4 regions of the Mesorhizobium sp. ESP-6-2 genome follow, and region 2 is predicted to be linked to each of the others. Evidence: predicted binding sites of a transcription regulator. Region 2 holds the regulator's gene; each other region holds the start of a gene.
What was found. Region 2 encodes LexA, which represses DNA repair genes until DNA is damaged. Its sites were predicted from a motif close to TGTTCNNNNTGTGTTCNG; they were not measured.

Region 1 (4,211 bases), on a different contig from region 2:
CGAGCGCGGCGCCAAGCGTTTCGGCCCGGCGCATGTCGCCTTCGACCAGTTCGACGCCGGCGAGTCGGTCCAGCCCTGACGCCGAGGCCCGCGCGGGATCACGCAGCAGCGCCCTCGCCGCATGTTTGTGCCTCGCGAATTCGCGCATGATGGCTTTTCCGTTCAGGCCCGTGGCACCTGTCACCAGGATCATGGTCTTGTCTCTCCGTTCAGCGTTGATGCGAGCCGCCCTGCCGGCGGACCGCACGCTGAAGACGAAGAGAGCCGGGCAAAGGATTCCATCCGCACGTCTTTTTGGCGGCGCAGGGCTTACGCCACCCTGTCACCCCGCTGGCGCATATCGGCTCACCACCATGCCGCAGGCATAGGATTTCGAGCCGAGCAGCCGCAATGTCCGGAACCCGCCTTGGTCGAAGATGCGGCGTCCGGCGCCAAGCACCGCGGGGTTGATGAACAGCTGGAACTCGTCGACCAGCCCGGTCGCGATCAGCGCCGAGGCGAAGCCGGCGCCGCCGAACACCGCGATGTCGCCGCCCTCGCCGGCCTTAAGCGCGCCGACCTCCCGCGGCAGGTCGCCGCTGACCACTGTCGTGCGCTCCCATCGCGAGGCCTTGAGCCTGTCGCTCGGCACCACCTTCTTCGCCTCGACGATGCGCTGGGCGAAAGCGTAAAACGGGTCGCGCGGATATCTCTTCGCCGCATTGCCCCAATGGGTGAGGTAGCCTTCCTCGGCCATCTTGCGGCTCAAGAGGATGGTATCGACGCCGGCGAAGACGGCGTTGAAATCCCGTTTCAGCTCCTCGTCCCAGGCGCTGTCGTCGCCCCATTCCCAGAGCTGCCAGCGATGATCCGCGTCGGCGCCGACAAAACCGTCGACCGACATCTGCATCTGGAGGATCAGCTTTTTCATCATGGTTCTCCCGGTCAAAGGGCCGAGCGGCTCATTTTACCCGCCCGGCTGGCACGGCTGTCGATGATTTACATTTGGAACTATTGACCTGAGATGAAAATGATGTCAATAGTAAAGCGATTTAAAAATGGAACCATATACATGTCGACACGGGACCGGTCCGGCTGCCCCATCAACCTGTCGCTCGAACTGCTCGGCGACCGCTGGACGCTGCTCATCATCCGCGATCTGGTCTTCGCCGGAAAAAAGCACTTTCGCGAATTCCTGCAATCCGATGAGGGCATCTCCTCGCGCACGCTGGCCGAGCGCCTCCAGACATTGCAGGACGAAGGCATCCTCACCCGCAGCGGTGATCCCACGCACGGGCTGAAGGCGATCTATCGCCTGACCGAGGCCGGCATCGACCTTGTGCCCGTGCTGGCCGCGCTCGGCGCCTGGGGCAGCAAGCACCGCAAGGCCGACGATCATCTGGCAAGGATCGCCGATACGCTCGCTGCCGGCGGCGAGCCGGCGCTGGAGCGCCTGAAGCAGGCGCTGCGGGCGGAGCATCTCGGTTAGTGGATGTCGCCAAAGCGGACTCGGGAACAGCGACACGCATACGCGCGTTGGAAAGCGTGTGACGGCCCTCTGTCCGGAATAGCGCAAAAACAAGCAATTGGAGCGGTTGCGTGATGCATTGCACCACGCCGGCGACGAGCTATGGCGTGCGCAATATGTCGGCGCCCGCCTGCTCATCGAACAGCACGGCGCAGCCGCATTGCAGCGCGACTTCACTCAGCGCATTCGCGACCGTTTCGTCGGCCGAGACGAAATCGCCGGTCAGCACCCGCAATTCCTCCACGGCCCTGGCCATCGAAACCAGCCGCCCCGCGGCGCGGTCGGTCGAGCAGGCGTTGACGACGCAAACCAGATCGATCATTTCAAAGTTGCCCATGCCAGCCTCCGCACGCGGCGCCCTTCGGCCCGTCAACGCGATTGTGAGCGACAATGTTCCGGCGGATCGCGACCTCGCTTGACAGAGAGCAACGTTTGTTCTCTTTATGTTCGATATTCTACAACGTGGCAAGGAACCGGGGATGGAGCCCACCATCCTGCATGCCGATCTCGACGCTTTCTATGCCTCGGTCGAGCAGCTTCTCGATCCGTCGCTGCGCGGCAAGCCGATCGCGGTCGGCGGCGGCGTCGTGCTCGCCGCCTCCTACGAGGCCCGGGCCTTCGGCGTGCGCGGCGGCATGCCGGGGCGCAAGGCGCGCGAGCTCTGCCCGCAGTTGATCTTCGTCGGCGGCAATTTCCGCGACTACCAGCGGCTCGGCGACGCCGCGATGAAGGTGCTCGACGATTTCACGCCGCTGGTCGAGCGCATTTCCATCGACGAGGCCTTCGCCGATGTCGCCGGTTGCACGCATCTGTTCGGACAGCCGCGGGAGATCGCCTCGACCATTCGCCGACGCGTGCGAAGCGAACTCGGCCTGCCGATCTCGATCGGCGTGGCGCGCACCAAGCACCTGGCCAAGATCGCCTCGCAGGTGGCCAAGCCCGACGGACTGGTGGTGGTCGAGCCCGGCACCGAGATCGCCTTCCTGCACGATTTGCCTGTCTCCCTGATGTGGGGCGTCGGCCCGGCGACCAAGGCGCGGCTGGCCGAGATCGGCATCGAGACCATCGGCGAACTGGCCAGGACGCACAGCGGCGCGCTGGCGCGGCTGCTCGGCCCCGCCGCCGGCGAAAAGCTCGCCGCTCTGTCGTGGAACCGCGACCCGCGCAAGTTGGAAACACATCGCCGCGCCCATTCGGCCGGTGCCCAGTCGGCGCTTGGCCGCAAGCCGGCACTGGAACGCGTCTACATCCCTGTCCTGCTGCATCTGGCCGACCGCGTCGCCAGCCGGCTGCGCGCCAAGGCGCGCCCCGGCCGCACGGTGACGGTGCGCGTGCGCTTCGCCGACCTCAGCGCCGTCACCCGCTCGATCACATCAGACCAGCCGATCTCGGCGACGGTGATGCTGGCCGAAATCGCGATAAACCTGGTGCGCGGCGTGCTTGCCGACCATCCCCATGACAGGACGATTTCACTGCTGGCGATCTCGGTCTCGCATCTGGAGGAAAGCGCCGAGCTGCAGCTCGAACTGCCGCTCGGCCTCGCCGACGAAAAGCGCCGCCCCGGCACCAAAAAGGGGCTCGCGCGCTTCGACGCCGACCGCGCCATCGACAAGATCCGCGAGCGCTTCGGCAAACGGGCCGTCGGCTACGGCACCGTGGCGCTGGAGGCCGCCCGCTCCGTGCCCGACGAATTCAGGGAATTGGCGCAGAAGGAGCTGTGAGCGGCTGGAGTAAGATGCCAGGCGTGGCTCCATCGCCGTCCGGCACCGCCGGGGTCCGCGATGTTAAAATACTATCGCACTGGCGCAGCGCGCTCGTCACAGAGAGGCTAAAATTTCATTGCGACGGCGGTCGCATCGCTGCGCCGCCGGCGCGACGCCATGGCGTTCTTCACACTCTGATGGCGCGCAGGAAATGCAGGCCGAGCCAGTTGAGCGGGCCGCCTTCGATGCGCTCGAACCCTGCTTCCGCCAGTGGTCCGCGAAGGTGGTCCAGGTCGAACTGGCCATGCCGGCCGTGCCTTGCCGACGCATGTCTGCGCTCGCTTACCGGCCCTGCATAGTCGATCAGCAACAGCCGTCCGCCCGGGGGCAGGACACGCGCTGCTTCGCGCAGGCAGAGGCCGCGCCTCGCCTCAGGCACCATGTGCAGCACGGTCGTGAAGGTAACCACATCGAAGCGCCCGTCCTCGAACGGCAGCTTGGCCGCATCGGAATGGTGAAACGGGATCTCGAGGCCCGCCCGGCTCGCCTTGCGACGAGCCGCGGCAAGCATCTTTTCGGAAACGTCGAGGCCAACCACCGATCCACCAGGTTGCACCCGGCGCCAGGCTGAAATCGCCTGCGTGCCGGTGCCGCATCCGACATCGAGCAATTGGAAACCCGGCGCCAAACCGGCCAGGTCGAGCAGATCTTCCCGATAGGCCCGGTCCCGCCCGCGCGTGAGGATGAGAAGCAACAGGTCATAGAGGCGCGGAAAGCCGATGCCCTTGTTTGCTTGCGGGCCGCCTGCGCCCTGGGCCCGAGCAATGTGCGCTTCGCTTCGCAGATGGTGCATGTCCGTCGTCCTTTCCTTCAACGGTGCCGGGACCGGCCAACGCCGTGACAGCGTCTGCCGAACTGGCGAAACTTCGAAACAATAAGTATGATAATGGACATGCTGTCCGGGATTTCGACGGACGATGCGGACGGAACATCCATTACCG
Region 2 (4,211 bases):
CCTCGAGCCGCAGCACCGTGCCCGGCCGTGTCGAGGCAACGCCCTCGGCCATATAGAGATCGGTCGGAAAGCTGTCCCCCTCGGCGACGACGACCGACCTGTCCGGCCGCATCCCGAGTGCCGCATGCAGCACCTTGTAGATGTTGATCGAGGTGGTATCGCAGACCACCGTCTGGCCGGCGGCGGCCCCGATCAGGCGCCCGAGCTGGTCGCCGAGTTCGACCGGCATGTCGAACCAGCCGGCGGTGTTCCAGGCGCGGATCAGATCCTGCGCCCACTCCTGCGTGGCGGCCTTCTGCAGCTCGCCGAACACGGCGGGGGAAGCGGCGCCCAGCGAATTGCCGTCGAGATAGATCACCCCTTGAGGCAAGGTGAAGCGGTCACGCATGGCACGCAGCGGATCCGCGGTGTCCATTGCCTCGATCGCTGCGAGATCGGGAATTTTGCTCATGGTCACGATGTTCCTCGGTGAGAAGAGCGCCCCGGAAACGGGCCGGCTGTTTTGCCGCCGGGGCAAGGGCTGGCCGCATAGAGGCGCAAGAACAGGGTGAACGCCCGGTTCGATCTTTGCTCGATTTCCGGCCGAGGCAACTCCTCGAGCACCCCGACGATCCGGCGAACCTGGAGATCGCCGATCAAAAGACTGATGTAGATGTCGGCGGCTTCGACAGGATCGTCACAGGCGATCAGGCCGGCCCGACTTGCGGTTCGAAGCAGGTCGCCGACAAGCGGCATTATGGTATTGCGGCCGAATTGCGCGATCGATTGGCCCAGCGTGCCTGTATCGTTGACGTCGCCGGCTGCGGCGCGATTGAGCGCCACCGCCTTGTCGCCCGTCACAAGGGTCAGCAGGACTGGCCCGAGCGAATTCAGGGTTTCGAGTGGATCGCGCGCTTGGTGAAGAGCGTCCTCCAGCAGCTTCCTTGCTTCTCCCGCATTGGCTTCGATCAAGGATCGAAACAGGACCTGCTTGTTGCCGTACCAGTTGTAAAGGGTTTCGTTCGAGGCCGATGCCCGCTTGGCGATGGCAAGCAGGGAGGCGCTTTTGTAGCCGGTTTCCCGGAGCACCGCATAGGCGGCCTCCTCTATCCGTTCGCGTCGCGCGGCCTGCTTCGGCGTGGTCATTGGTGTTCCTCTTCGAAAACCGTACATTATTATACGGTTTAGTCAAGCGAACGGGAAGCAAGGAGCGAACGAACGCAGCCCGTCGCGTCCGGTGATGTCTGGCCACTTTCCGGCAGGAAGTTGGCATTTTGGTTTCGTTTCGTTCACGAGCCGCGGAGATTTTGATCCGCCCCGAAAGGCAGCCGGCACCTGCCGGTCACACAGTTTTCAGGCTTGTACCAAGAGTGGAGATCGGCCGGGCCACAGGCCATTAACCAAAATAGTTTCAAAGAGCCTGAGAGCGCATTGACGACGGATCGCGTTGGCAGGATGCTGGCTGCGGGAGGGCGTTTCGTTTCCGCCGCCTTAACAAATTCATTAAACTTTAAATGGTTGCGGAACACAACTGGAACAGATAGTGTTTGTTCTGGGTTTGTTTTCTGATTCTGGTTCCAGACCCTTCGTGCAATGCCTTTGGGGGCCGCCATGCTCACGCGCAAGCAACATGAACTCTTGATGTTCATCCATGAACGGCTGAAGGAAAGCGGCATTCCGCCGTCCTTCGACGAGATGAAGGAAGCGCTGGACCTCGCCTCCAAGTCGGGAATTCATCGGCTGATCACAGCGTTGGAGGAGCGCGGCTTTATTCGCCGCCTGCCCAACCGGGCGCGCGCACTGGAGGTGCTGCGCCTGCCGGACTCGATCGCGCCGGGTCTTAACGCGGCAAAGAAGTTCTCCCCGAGCGTCATCCAGGGCAGCCTCGGACAGGGCAGCCCTAGCCGGCAGATCAAGCCGGCGACGTCTTCGCGTCTGCCCGCTGCCGGCAATGACGACGACGCGGTTTCAGCGGTGTCGATCCCGGTCATGGGCCGTATCGCTGCGGGCGTGCCGATCGACGCTATCCAACATCAGACGCATTCCATTTCGGTGCCGCCGGACATGATCATGGGCGGCGAGCACTATGCGCTGGAGGTCAAGGGCGATTCGATGATCGAGGCCGGCATCTTCGACGGCGATACGGTCATCATCCGCAACGCCGACACCGCAAGTCCCGGCGAGATTGTCGTGGCCCTGGTCGACGAGGAGGAAGCGACGCTGAAGCGCTTCCGTCGCAAGGGCGCCTCGATTGCGCTTGAGGCCGCCAATCCGGCCTATGAAACACGTATTTTCGGACCGGACAGGGTCAAGGTGCAAGGCAAGCTGGTCGGACTGATCAGGCGCTACTGAGCGGGTTCGGCGGTGGGCTTTTCGGGTTTACGGTAAGGCGGCAGTCCCCTTGCCTCACGTGAAAATTTTCGCTGTTCGTGCCAGGGCCGATATGGCCTGTCGACGGCAAAGCTGACCTGGGCCGGTGCCGTCGCCGATTGCTGGTCGAAGAATACGGCGGCACTTCCCTTGCGAGCGAGCTGCCGCTTGGTGATGACGAGAACCAGCGGATTGTGGCAGGGGTCGTAGCCCCCGGGGTCGTTGATGACGATCAGATCCGCATAGGCGCAGGCCCTCCAGGCATCCTTGCGATCCTCCACCTGCGCAATGATCGCCCCGGAGGGATGCCGGGCCATGCACAGGCCGGTGAAACAATAGAAAGGCGCTCCCGCCGGAAGTTGCGCGGGATCGAAGATGTCGAACTGTCCGTCTCCGCTGCCGAACAGCTCCGGCGCAACGATGGTTTCGGATTTCAGCGCGCGTTTCCAGTTGTCGACCGTGAATTCGTTCGGGCGCGCCCGGTTGATCGCGAGCTCGCCGCCGCCGATCGGCAGCGCCACCAAGCGGGCATCCTCCGAAATCAGCACGTCCGGCGTGCGCGTGTCCGAGACGGTCAACAGGCCGGCGAGCGCGAAGGGAAGTGCCGCCAGCCGCAGCCATGTCGTGGCCATCGTCGCGATGACCAGGGCGATCGCCACCAGAAGAACGGATTGCTGCGAAATCAACCCGACCGCGTCGACCGGCGAGCGTTGCGAGATCCATCCCGATATGGCGATCATCGCGGTCAGTCCCTTGCCCATCAGATAAAGCGATGGTCCATCGAACCCGAACGGCATCAGCAGCGCACTGGCAACCGCAAGAAACATCACGACGGAAACGATCGGCATGACTGCAAGATTGGCGAACAGGCTGAGCGGCGACACGCGCTGGAAATGCCAGATGGCGAAAAGCGCCGTGGCGCTTCCCGCGATGATCGAGGTCATTGCCAGCCCACCTGTCGCCAGCAGCAGTTTTCGCGTCAGGAGGCCGGGCAAGGTCCGTTGCGGCGGCGGGGTCCGCGCTTTGTCGGCTTTGCGATCCGACCAGCCGGCATAGGCGCCGACCAGGGCCGCGGTGGCGGCAAACGACATCTGGAAGCTCGGCCCTACCACCTCGTGCGGCGACACCACGATGACGGCGATCGCCGAAATCGCCAGGTTGCGCATGGTGAGTGCCGCACGATCGAACAGCACGGCGATCAGCATCACCGCCAGCATGATGAAACTCCGTTCGGCGGCAACGACGACGCCTGAAATGACGAGATAGGCAGCGATCGAGAAAAGGGCGGCTGCGGCCGCGTATTTCTTGACCGGCCGACGGGAAGAGAAGTTCGGGAACAAGGCGAAGCCGCCGCGCAGCAGACCCATGACTGTGCCGGCGACCAGCGCCATGTGCAGCCCGGAGATGGAAATGATGTGATAGATGCCGGTGCGTCGCATCGCTTCGTTGATCTCGTCGGGAATACCTGCACGCACACCCACGATCAGCGCCGCGGCGATCTCGCCCTCGGCGCCGCCGATGCTGCCTCTGATATGGTCGGCAATGGTTTCGCGAGCGCTCTCGATCGCGGCTGAAAGGCCAGCCAACAGCGGCCTGTCATCGGCCGAGACGATTTTGGGGTTGCCGAGAAAGAAGCCGCTGGCGCCGATGCCGGCGAAGTAGCTGTCGAAGGAAAAGTCATAGCTGTCCGGCCGCACCGGTCCGGTTGGCGGCAACAGCCTGGCATAGCCGGTCACGAGGGACCCGGCGGTCACTTCAGCCGGCACCTTGCGCGCCGAAAGGCGAACGCGCTCCGGCGCGTAGCGCAGTTTCGGCCGCGCGGTCGATGTCACGTCGATGGTCAGCCGGATGCGGCCGGTCTC
Region 3 (4,211 bases), on a different contig from region 2:
GTTCCTTGAGGTTCTCCAGCCGGCCGGGCGCCTCGACCGAACGGTCGTTCTTCCACATGTCGGTGTAGCCGCTCTCTTCCAGGATGGTCTCGGCCAGTTCGGTGTGCGGCGTGGTTTCCAGCGCCTTCTGCCAGCGTTCGAAATTGGCCGCGACCTCGCGCAATGCGGCGCGCGGCTTGGGCTTCAATTCATCGCTCTCGGCGAGCTTGGCGGCGGCTTCCAACATCGGTACGCGCAGCGCGCGGGCCGTGTCGTGGATCTGGCGGATGGTGGTTTCGCCGAGGCCGCGCTTGGGCACATTGACGATCCGCTCGAAGGCGAGATCGTCGGCGCCTTGCGCGACGACGCGGAAGAAGGCAAGCGCGTCGCGGATCTCCATGCGCTCATAGAAGCGCGGGCCGCCAATGACGCGGTAGTTGAGACCGAGCGTGACGAAGCGGTCCTCGAACTCGCGCATCTGGAAAGACGCCCGCACCAGGATCGCCATGTCGTTGAGGTTATGCTTCTGGCGCTGATAAGCCTCGATGGTCTCGCCGACAGCGCGCGCTTCCTCCTCGGAATCCCAGGCTGCGTGGACGTTGACCTTGCCATCCTCGGGATCGTCGCGATCGGTGAACAGCGTCTTGCCGAAGCGGCCTTCGTTGTGGGCGATGAGGTGCGAAGCGGCGCCGAGGATATGCGCGGTGGAGCGATAATTGCGCTCCAGCCGGATGATGGTGGCGCCGGGAAAGTCCTTGTCGAAGCGCAGGATGTTGTCGACCTCCGCGCCGCGCCAGCCATAGATCGACTGGTCGTCGTCGCCGACGCAGCAGATATTGACTTTGTTTTCGCTCACGGGCTGTTCCGCGCCTGCCGGCGCGGGCCCTCCGCGCGGGCCTCGCAAAGGCTCGAACGCCCGGTCGGGCTTGCGGCCTTCGGCCGAATGCAAATCCGTAGACGTCGCACTACGCCCGCTATTTGGCCGTTGCGCCAGGAGCCGCAGCCACATGTATTGGGCGGTGTTGGTGTCCTGGTACTCGTCGACGAGGATGTATCTGAAGCGCTTGTGATATTCCTTCAGCACATCCGGATTGGCGCGGAAGATGCGGATCGGGTGGCAGAGCAGATCGCCGAAATCGCAGGCGTTCAGCGTCTGCAGGCGCTCCTGATACGCCCTGTAGAGCTCGCGGCCCTTGCCGTTGGCGAAACTGCGCGCATCGCCCTCGGCGATATCGGCCGGGCCTTGCCCCTTGTTCTTCCAGCCGTCGATCATCTGCGCGAACTGCTTGGCCGGCCAGCGCTTGTCGTCGAGGCCCTCGGCCTGGATCAACTGCTTGATCAGCCGCACGACGTCGTCGGTGTCGAGGATGGTGAAGTCTGATTTCAGCCCGGCAAGCTCGGCGTGCCTGCGTAGGAGTTTGACGCCGATCGAGTGGAAGGTGCCGAGCCAGGGCATGCCCTCGACATTGCCTTCGCCGATCAGGATGCCTATGCGCTGCTTCATCTCGCGCGCGGCCTTGTTGGTGAAGGTCACGGCCAGGATCTGCGAGGGAAAGGCTTTTCCGGTCGCCAGGATGTGGGCGATGCGGGTGGTCAAGACGCGCGTCTTGCCGGTGCCGGCGCCGGCCAGCACCAGAACCGGGCCTTCGGTCGTTTCCACCGCCAGCCGCTGTTCGGGGTTCAATCCCTTGAGATAGTCGGGCGCGTTGTTGTGGCCGCTGCGGGCAGCCATGGCGCGCGCGGCGATGCCCGACGGGGCGGTGGGCCGCGCATCGGGTTCATCGAAAAAGGGCATGTCTTCGGAAAAGCCGGACATCGCCCCCGAATGTAGTGATTCGGCGGAGAAAGACCAGAACTGTCTACGTTTTGTTCCACCCCTGATTGTTTCCGGCCTGCTTGACAGGCAGGGCGGGTGAGGGAAAGCTGCGCAAAGGGCAGGGAGGGGATCCTGCTGCCCACGGCCGCCTCGAGGCGTGCAACAGTCGAAGGAGTATCATCTTGGCTGTCACCATCACCTCCCTCATTCTCCTCCTCATCGGCCTCGCGCTTGGCGCCGGCGGCATCTGGTTGGCTTCACTGGGAGGTAGCTGGTACTACATCATATCAGGCATCGCCTTCCTCATCGCCGCATGGCTGCTCTACCGGCGCAGATCCACCGCGCTCTGGCTCTACGCCGCGATCGTGCTGGGCACGCTTGCCTGGGCGGTCTGGGAAATCGGCTTCGACTGGTGGGAACTCGGGCCGCGCGGCGGCATCATCGTGCTCGTCGCGTTGTGGCTGCTGACGCCGTGGGCGAGGCGGGGCCTTGTTGGTCCCGATGGCCGCGCGCCGCTCATTCTCGCCGTTTTGGCGTCGCTGGCGGTTGCCGGCTATTCAATGACGACCGATCCCAAGGATATTGCCGGCAATCTCGACACCGACAAGGTGACCCCGGCGGCTGATCTCGGCGGCGACATACCTGCCGGCGAATGGCACTTCTACGGCCGCACGCCCTATGGCCAGCGCTATTCGCCACTCGACCAGATCACGCCGGAGAATGTCGCCAACCTGCAGCCGGCCTGGACTTATCGCACCGGCGACGTGAAAGGTCCCGACGATGTCGGCGAGACCACCTATCAGGTGACGCCGCTGAAGATCGCCGATACGCTCTACATCTGCACGCCGCACAATTTCGCCATCGCCATCGATGCGGCCACGGGCAAGGAGAAGTGGCGCTACGATCCCCAGGTCAAGCTCGACAAGGACCGCCAGCACCAGACCTGCCGCGGCGTCTCCTACTACGCCGACGCCAAGATCGCTCCCGGCCAGCCTTGCGCGGCCCGCGTCTACCTGCCGACTTCGGATGCGCGGCTGATCGCGCTCGACGCCGCCAACGGGCAGGTCTGCTCCTCGTTTGCCGAAGGCGGTACGCTGAACCTTCTGACCGGCATGCCTTATCCCAAGTCCGGCTATTACTATTCGACCTCGGCGCCGCTGATATCGGGCGGCAAGATCATCATCGGCGGCGCCGTCAACGACAATTATTCGACGCAGGAGCCCTCCGGCGTCATCCGCGCCTTCGATGCCAGCACCGGCGCGCTGATCTGGAACTGGGATTCCGGCAATCCCGACCAGACCACGCCGCTGGCGGCAGGCCAGACCTACACCGCCAATTCGCCCAACATGTGGTCGACGCCGAGTGCCGACGAAAAACTCGGCCTGCTCTACATACCGCTAGGCAACCAGACGCCGGACCAGCTCGGCGCCGGCCGCAGCGCCAATGTCGAGAAATTCTCCTCCTCGATCACCGCGCTCGACCTCAATACGGGGCAATTGAAATGGGTGCGCCAGACCGTGCACCATGATTTGTGGGACATGGACGTGCCAGCGCAGCCGAGCCTGGTCGACATCACCAAGGCCGACGGCACCGTCGTGCCGGCGCTGGTCGGGCCGACCAAGCAGGGCGACCTCTATGTGCTCGACCGGCGCACCGGCGAGCCGATCATTCCGGTCAAGGAAGTGCCAGCGCCTGGCGGCGCTATCGAAGGCGACCACACATCGCCGACGCAGCCGGTATCTGACCTTTCCTTCAATCCGCCGCCGCTGACCGGTGCCGACATGTGGGGCATCACCATGTTCGACCAGCTGGCCTGCCGGATCTCGCTGCACAGATTGCGCTATGAGGGCCGCTACACGCCGCCCTCGCTACAGGGCACGTTGGTCTATCCCGGCAATTTCGGAGTCTTCAACTGGGGCGGGGTGGCGGTCGATCCGGTGCGGCAGGTACTGTTCGGCATGCCGACTTATCTTGCCTTCACCTCGAGGCTTGTGCCCCGTGCGGACGTGCCGCCGCCTGGCGACGCCAAGGGCAGCGAGCAGGGGCTGAACCGCAATGACGGCGCTCCTTATGCGGTGGTGATGGGACCGTTCCTGTCACCGCTCGGCATTCCGTGCCAGGCGCCGCCATGGGGCTATGTCGCCGGCGCCGACCTCAGGACCGGACAGATCGTCTACAAGCACAGGAACGGCACGGTCTATGACATGACGCCGCTGCCTTTGCCGCTGAAGGTCGGCGTGCCCGGCATTGGCGGGCCGATGATCACCGCCGGCGGGGTGGCTTTCCTCGGCGCCGCGGTCGACGACTACCTGCGCGCCTACGACGTGACCTCAGGCAGGCAGCTCTGGCAGGCGCGCCTGCCAGCCGGCGGGCAATCGACGCCGATGACCTATACGGTGGCTGACGGGCGTCAGTT
Region 4 (4,211 bases), on a different contig from region 2:
GATCAGCCGATCGAATTTTGGAGGACGATTATGAAGATCGACGGCGGCTGCCATTGTGGCGCCATCACCTATGAGGCGGAGGTCGAGCCGGAAAAGACGTCGATCTGCCATTGTACCGATTGCCAACAGCTGACCGGTACGGCCTTTCGTGTCACCGTTCCGGCGCCTGAAGATCACTACCGGATCACAAAGGGTACACCGAAAGTCTACATCAAGACCGTGGCAAGCGGCGCCAGGCGCGTCCAGGCCTTTTGCGCCGACTGCGGCTCGCACCTTTACGCCACGTCGGTCGGAGATGGCCCAAAGGTCTACGGCATTCGCGTGGGAACCGCGCGGCAACGCCAGGATTTGATTCCGACACTGCAAAAATGGCACCGCTCGGCGCTTCATTGGCTACCCGAATTTCACGGCATGACCACAGTGGAGGAGCAGTAGCGCCGGTCCGGTGCGGCGCCTCAGTCGTCGCCTTCGACCACCCTCAGCCTGAGCTGGCCGGTCTTTGAATCGGCAACGCGCGGGGAATCGACAACGCGAGGGCCGGGTTCCGGCTTCGCAGGGGCTGGTGACGCGATGTCCGGGCCGACATCGCCACCGGGCTGCGCGCCGAATTCCAGCGCTTCGATCTTCTGGCCGCGCTTGGTCACCTTCGACGTCGAGACGAGGATGTCGTCTATATCCTTGGCCGACTGGGCAAAATGGCCCTGCAATTTACGCACCCGCTCGTCGACACGCGAAACGTCCTCCATCAGCCGGATCACCTCGCCCTGGATCAGGTGTGCCTGCTCGCGCATGCGGGCATCCTTCAGGATCGCCTGGATGACCTGGATCGACAGCATCAGGAGCGACGGCGAGACGATGACGACGCGGGCGCGGTGCGCCTTCTGCACCACCGCCTCGAAATTTTCGTGGATCTCGGCAAACACCGATTCCGACGGCACGAACATGAAGGCGGTATCCTGCGTCTCGCCCTGGATCAGGTATTTTTCCGCGATATCGCGGATATGCACCTCGATGTCGCGGCGGAAGGCCTGCGCCGCGACCTTCTGCTGTTCGGCGCCTTCGGCGGCGCGGATGGCGTTCCAGGCTTCCAGCGGAAACTTGGCGTCGACGGCAAGCGCCGGCGCGCCGTTGGGCATGCGCACCAGGCAATCGGGCCGGCTGCCGTTGGACAAGGTCGCCTGGAATTCGTAGGCGCCGTGCGGCAGGCCGTCGGCGACGATCGCTTCCATGCGCGACTGGCCGAAGGCGCCGCGCGTCTGCTTGTTGGAGAGGATCGCCTGCAATTGCACGACCTGGCCGGCGAGCGACTGGATATTGCCTTGCGCGGTGTCGATGACGGCCAGCCGTTCCTGCAACTTGGCCAGGCTCTCATGCGTGGATCTGGTCTGCTCGGTCATGGTCTGGCCGAGGCGGCCAGTCATGGCGTCGAGGCGCTGGCCGATCGACTGCGTCAGTTCCGCCTGCCGCGCGCCGAAGACTTCCGCGATGGCGCCCATGCGGCCCTGCATCTCAGCTTGGCTTTGCAATATGCCGGCCATCCGCGCCTCGGCGTCGCGGGCATGGTCGGCGGCTTCGGCAGCGGCAGCGGCGCGCGCCTTGGCCGAGCGCCACAGCGCGACGACAAGCGCCACGAACAGGCCAAGAAACAAAATGGTGCCGAAAGCCAGCGCATGGCCGAGCGTGATCGTGGTCGCGCCAAGCCGGGCGACAGGCTCTGAAAGGATGGACGTCAGGTCGTTCATGCGCACAGCATAGACGATTCGGTCGGCCAGCACAGATCAAAACGTGAACAATCCCCCCGCGCACCGGTTGACGCCCTTTATTCAAGGTCTTAGGTGAGACGCCATGCCGATCAAGCCGCTCATCATCCTTCCCGACCCCATCCTGCGCCAGGTTTCCAAGCCGGTGGAGCGCGTCGATGCGCCCTTGCGCAAACTGGCCGACGACATGCTGGCGACCATGTATGACGCGCCGGGGATCGGGCTAGCGGCGATCCAGATCGGCGAGCCGCTGCGCATGCTTGTGATCGACCTCGCCAAGGAGGACGAGACGCCGGCGCCGCATGTCTTCATCAACCCAGAAATCCTGGAAAGCGCCGACCAGCGCTCCGTCTACGAGGAAGGCTGCCTGTCCATCCCCGACTATTACGCCGAGGTCGAACGCCCGGCTTCCGTGCGGGTCAAGTATCTCGACCGCGACGGCAAGCTGCAGGAGATGGAGGCCGAGGGGCTGATGGCAACCTGCCTGCAGCATGAGATCGACCATCTCAACGGCGTGCTGTTCATCGACCACATTTCGAAGCTGAAGCGCGACATGGTGGTGAAGAAGTTCAAGAAGCTGGCCAAGGACAAGGCTCCGGGCAGGCTGGTGGGATAGGGGACAATGCCCCTTCGCGTCATCTTCATGGGCACGCCGGAGTTTTCGGTGCCGACGTTGCGCGCGATTGCCGAGGCCGGACATGAGATTGCGGCCGTCTACACGCAGCCGCCGCGGGCCGCCGGACGGCGCGGCCTGGAGCTGACGCCGTCGCCGATACAGCGCGAGGCGGAACGGCTGGGCATCGAGACGCGCACGCCGACGTCGCTCAAGGGCGAGGCCGAACAGGCAGCTTTTCGCGCGCTGCAAGCCGATATTGGGGTGGTCGTGGCTTACGGCCTGCTTTTGCCCAGGGCGGTTCTCGAGGCGGCGCGACTGGGCTGCATCAACGGCCATGCGTCGCTGTTGCCGCGGTGGCGCGGTGCGGCGCCTATCCAACGGGCGATCATGGCGGGCGACAGCGAAACCGGCATGATGGTCATGCGCATGGAAGAAGGCCTCGACACCGGCCCAGTGGGGCTGGTTGAAAAATGCGTCATCGAACCCGATATGACCGCCGGCGATCTGCATGATCGATTGATGAGCGTCAGCGCCGCACTGATAGTGGAATCGCTGGCGCGGCTGGAAAGGAATAGCCTGGCCTTCACCGCCCAAGCGGTTGAGGGGGTGACCTATGCCAAAAAGATCGATAAATCCGAGACGCACGTGGATTGGACGCGACCCGCGGCCGAAGTCCACAATAACATTCGCGGCCTGTCGCCCTTCCCCGGCGCCTGGTGCGAGGTTGAAATCGGTGGCCGGGTGGAACGGCTGAAACTGCTTCGCTCGACGCTTGCGCAAGGCGTGGGCGAACCGGGAGGAATTCTCGACGACCGCCTGACGGTCGCCTGCGGAGCGGGCGCGATCCGGCTGGTCGAAGTTCAACGGGCGGGCGGAAGGCCCGCCGCCGCGCAAGAATTCCTGCGTGGGACCAAGATCGAAAAAGGAATGAAACTGTCATGAGCATGATGTCGATACGCACGGCGACGCCGCGGGATCGCGAGGCCATCCGCCTCGTCGAGGAACACGCTTTCGGCCAGCAGGCGGAAGCCGGGCTGGTTGACGCGCTGGTTTCCGGCGGCGACGCCGTTGTCGAACTGGTGGCGGAAGAAGACGGGCAAGCGGTTGGCCACATCCTGTTTTCGCGTCTTTTCGTCCGCGCCGGCGGCAAGGATTTCCCGGCGGTGGCACTGGCGCCGCTGGCGGTGGAGCCGTCGTTTCACGGCACCGGCATTGGCGGCGCGCTGATCCGCGAGGCTCACATCCGCCTGCGCGACGCCGGCGAGACGCTGGCCGTGGTGCTGGGCGACCCCACCTACTACAGCCGTTTCGGCTACAGCCATGCGCGTGCCGAAGGCTTCGAGAGCGACTACCAGGGCGAGGCGCTGCAGGCGCTGGCCTGGGGCGACGCTCCTGAAGCCGGCCGGCTGGTCTACGCCTCGGCCTTCACCGCACTCGCCGCCTAGGCGTATAGCCGCCCGGCATGCCGCGTTTTCGCCTCGACATCGAATATGACGGCAGCCTGTTTGCCGGCTGGCAGCACCAGGCGGACCAGCCTTCGGTGCAGCAGGCGATCGAGCTGGCGATCGAAAAATTCTGCGGCCAACAGGTCCGCTTGCGCGCTGCCGGCCGTACCGATGCGGGCGTGCATGCGACGGCCCAAGTGGCGCATGTCGATCTCGCCAAGGCCTGGCCGGACGACAAGGTGCGCGATGCCGTCAACGCGCATCTGCAGGCCGCCGGCAATCGCATCGCGATCTTGAAAGCCACGACCGTCGTCGACGGCTTCGATGCCCGCTTCTCGGCCATCGGCCGCCACTATCTCTACCGCATCCTCAACCGGCGCGCGCCCTCGG

Region 1: dinB (DNA polymerase IV) is a predicted target of LexA. The motif match lies at 1,941-1,958, and genes of this name have one in related genera.
Region 3: LB532_RS06700 (ATP-dependent helicase) is a predicted target of LexA. The motif match lies at 1,836-1,853, and genes of this name have one in related genera.
Region 4: LB532_RS04180 (DNA recombination protein RmuC) is a predicted target of LexA. The motif match lies at 1,775-1,792, and genes of this name have one in related genera.

Annotation. Positions count from the first base shown of each region.
Region 1 is NZ_JAIUGT010000002.1:110,834-115,044, reverse strand. Features, by position in the region: gene LB532_RS05565 (SDR family oxidoreductase) at 1-193, opposite strand, end outside; gene LB532_RS05560 (dihydrofolate reductase family protein) at 323-910, opposite strand; gene LB532_RS05555 (winged helix-turn-helix transcriptional regulator) at 1,052-1,468, shown strand; gene LB532_RS05550 (hypothetical protein) at 1,608-1,844, opposite strand; gene dinB (DNA polymerase IV) at 1,987-3,228, shown strand; gene LB532_RS05540 (class I SAM-dependent methyltransferase) at 3,398-4,063, opposite strand.
Region 2 is NZ_JAIUGT010000009.1:123,675-127,885, reverse strand. Features, by position in the region: gene kynU (kynureninase) at 1-451, opposite strand, end outside; gene LB532_RS22505 (TetR/AcrR family transcriptional regulator) at 454-1,125, opposite strand; gene lexA (transcriptional repressor LexA) at 1,591-2,331, shown strand; gene LB532_RS22495 (ComEC/Rec2 family competence protein) at 2,325-4,211, opposite strand, start outside.
Region 3 is NZ_JAIUGT010000002.1:352,119-356,329, forward strand. Features, by position in the region: gene LB532_RS06700 (ATP-dependent helicase) at 1-1,795, opposite strand, end outside; gene LB532_RS06705 (glucose/quinate/shikimate family membrane-bound PQQ-dependent dehydrogenase) at 1,978-4,211, shown strand, end outside.
Region 4 is NZ_JAIUGT010000001.1:842,811-847,021, reverse strand. Features, by position in the region: gene LB532_RS04185 (GFA family protein) at 31-435, shown strand; gene LB532_RS04180 (DNA recombination protein RmuC) at 456-1,742, opposite strand; gene def (peptide deformylase) at 1,846-2,376, shown strand; gene fmt (methionyl-tRNA formyltransferase) at 2,383-3,318, shown strand; gene LB532_RS04165 (GNAT family N-acetyltransferase) at 3,315-3,821, shown strand; gene truA (tRNA pseudouridine(38-40) synthase TruA) at 3,839-4,211, shown strand, end outside.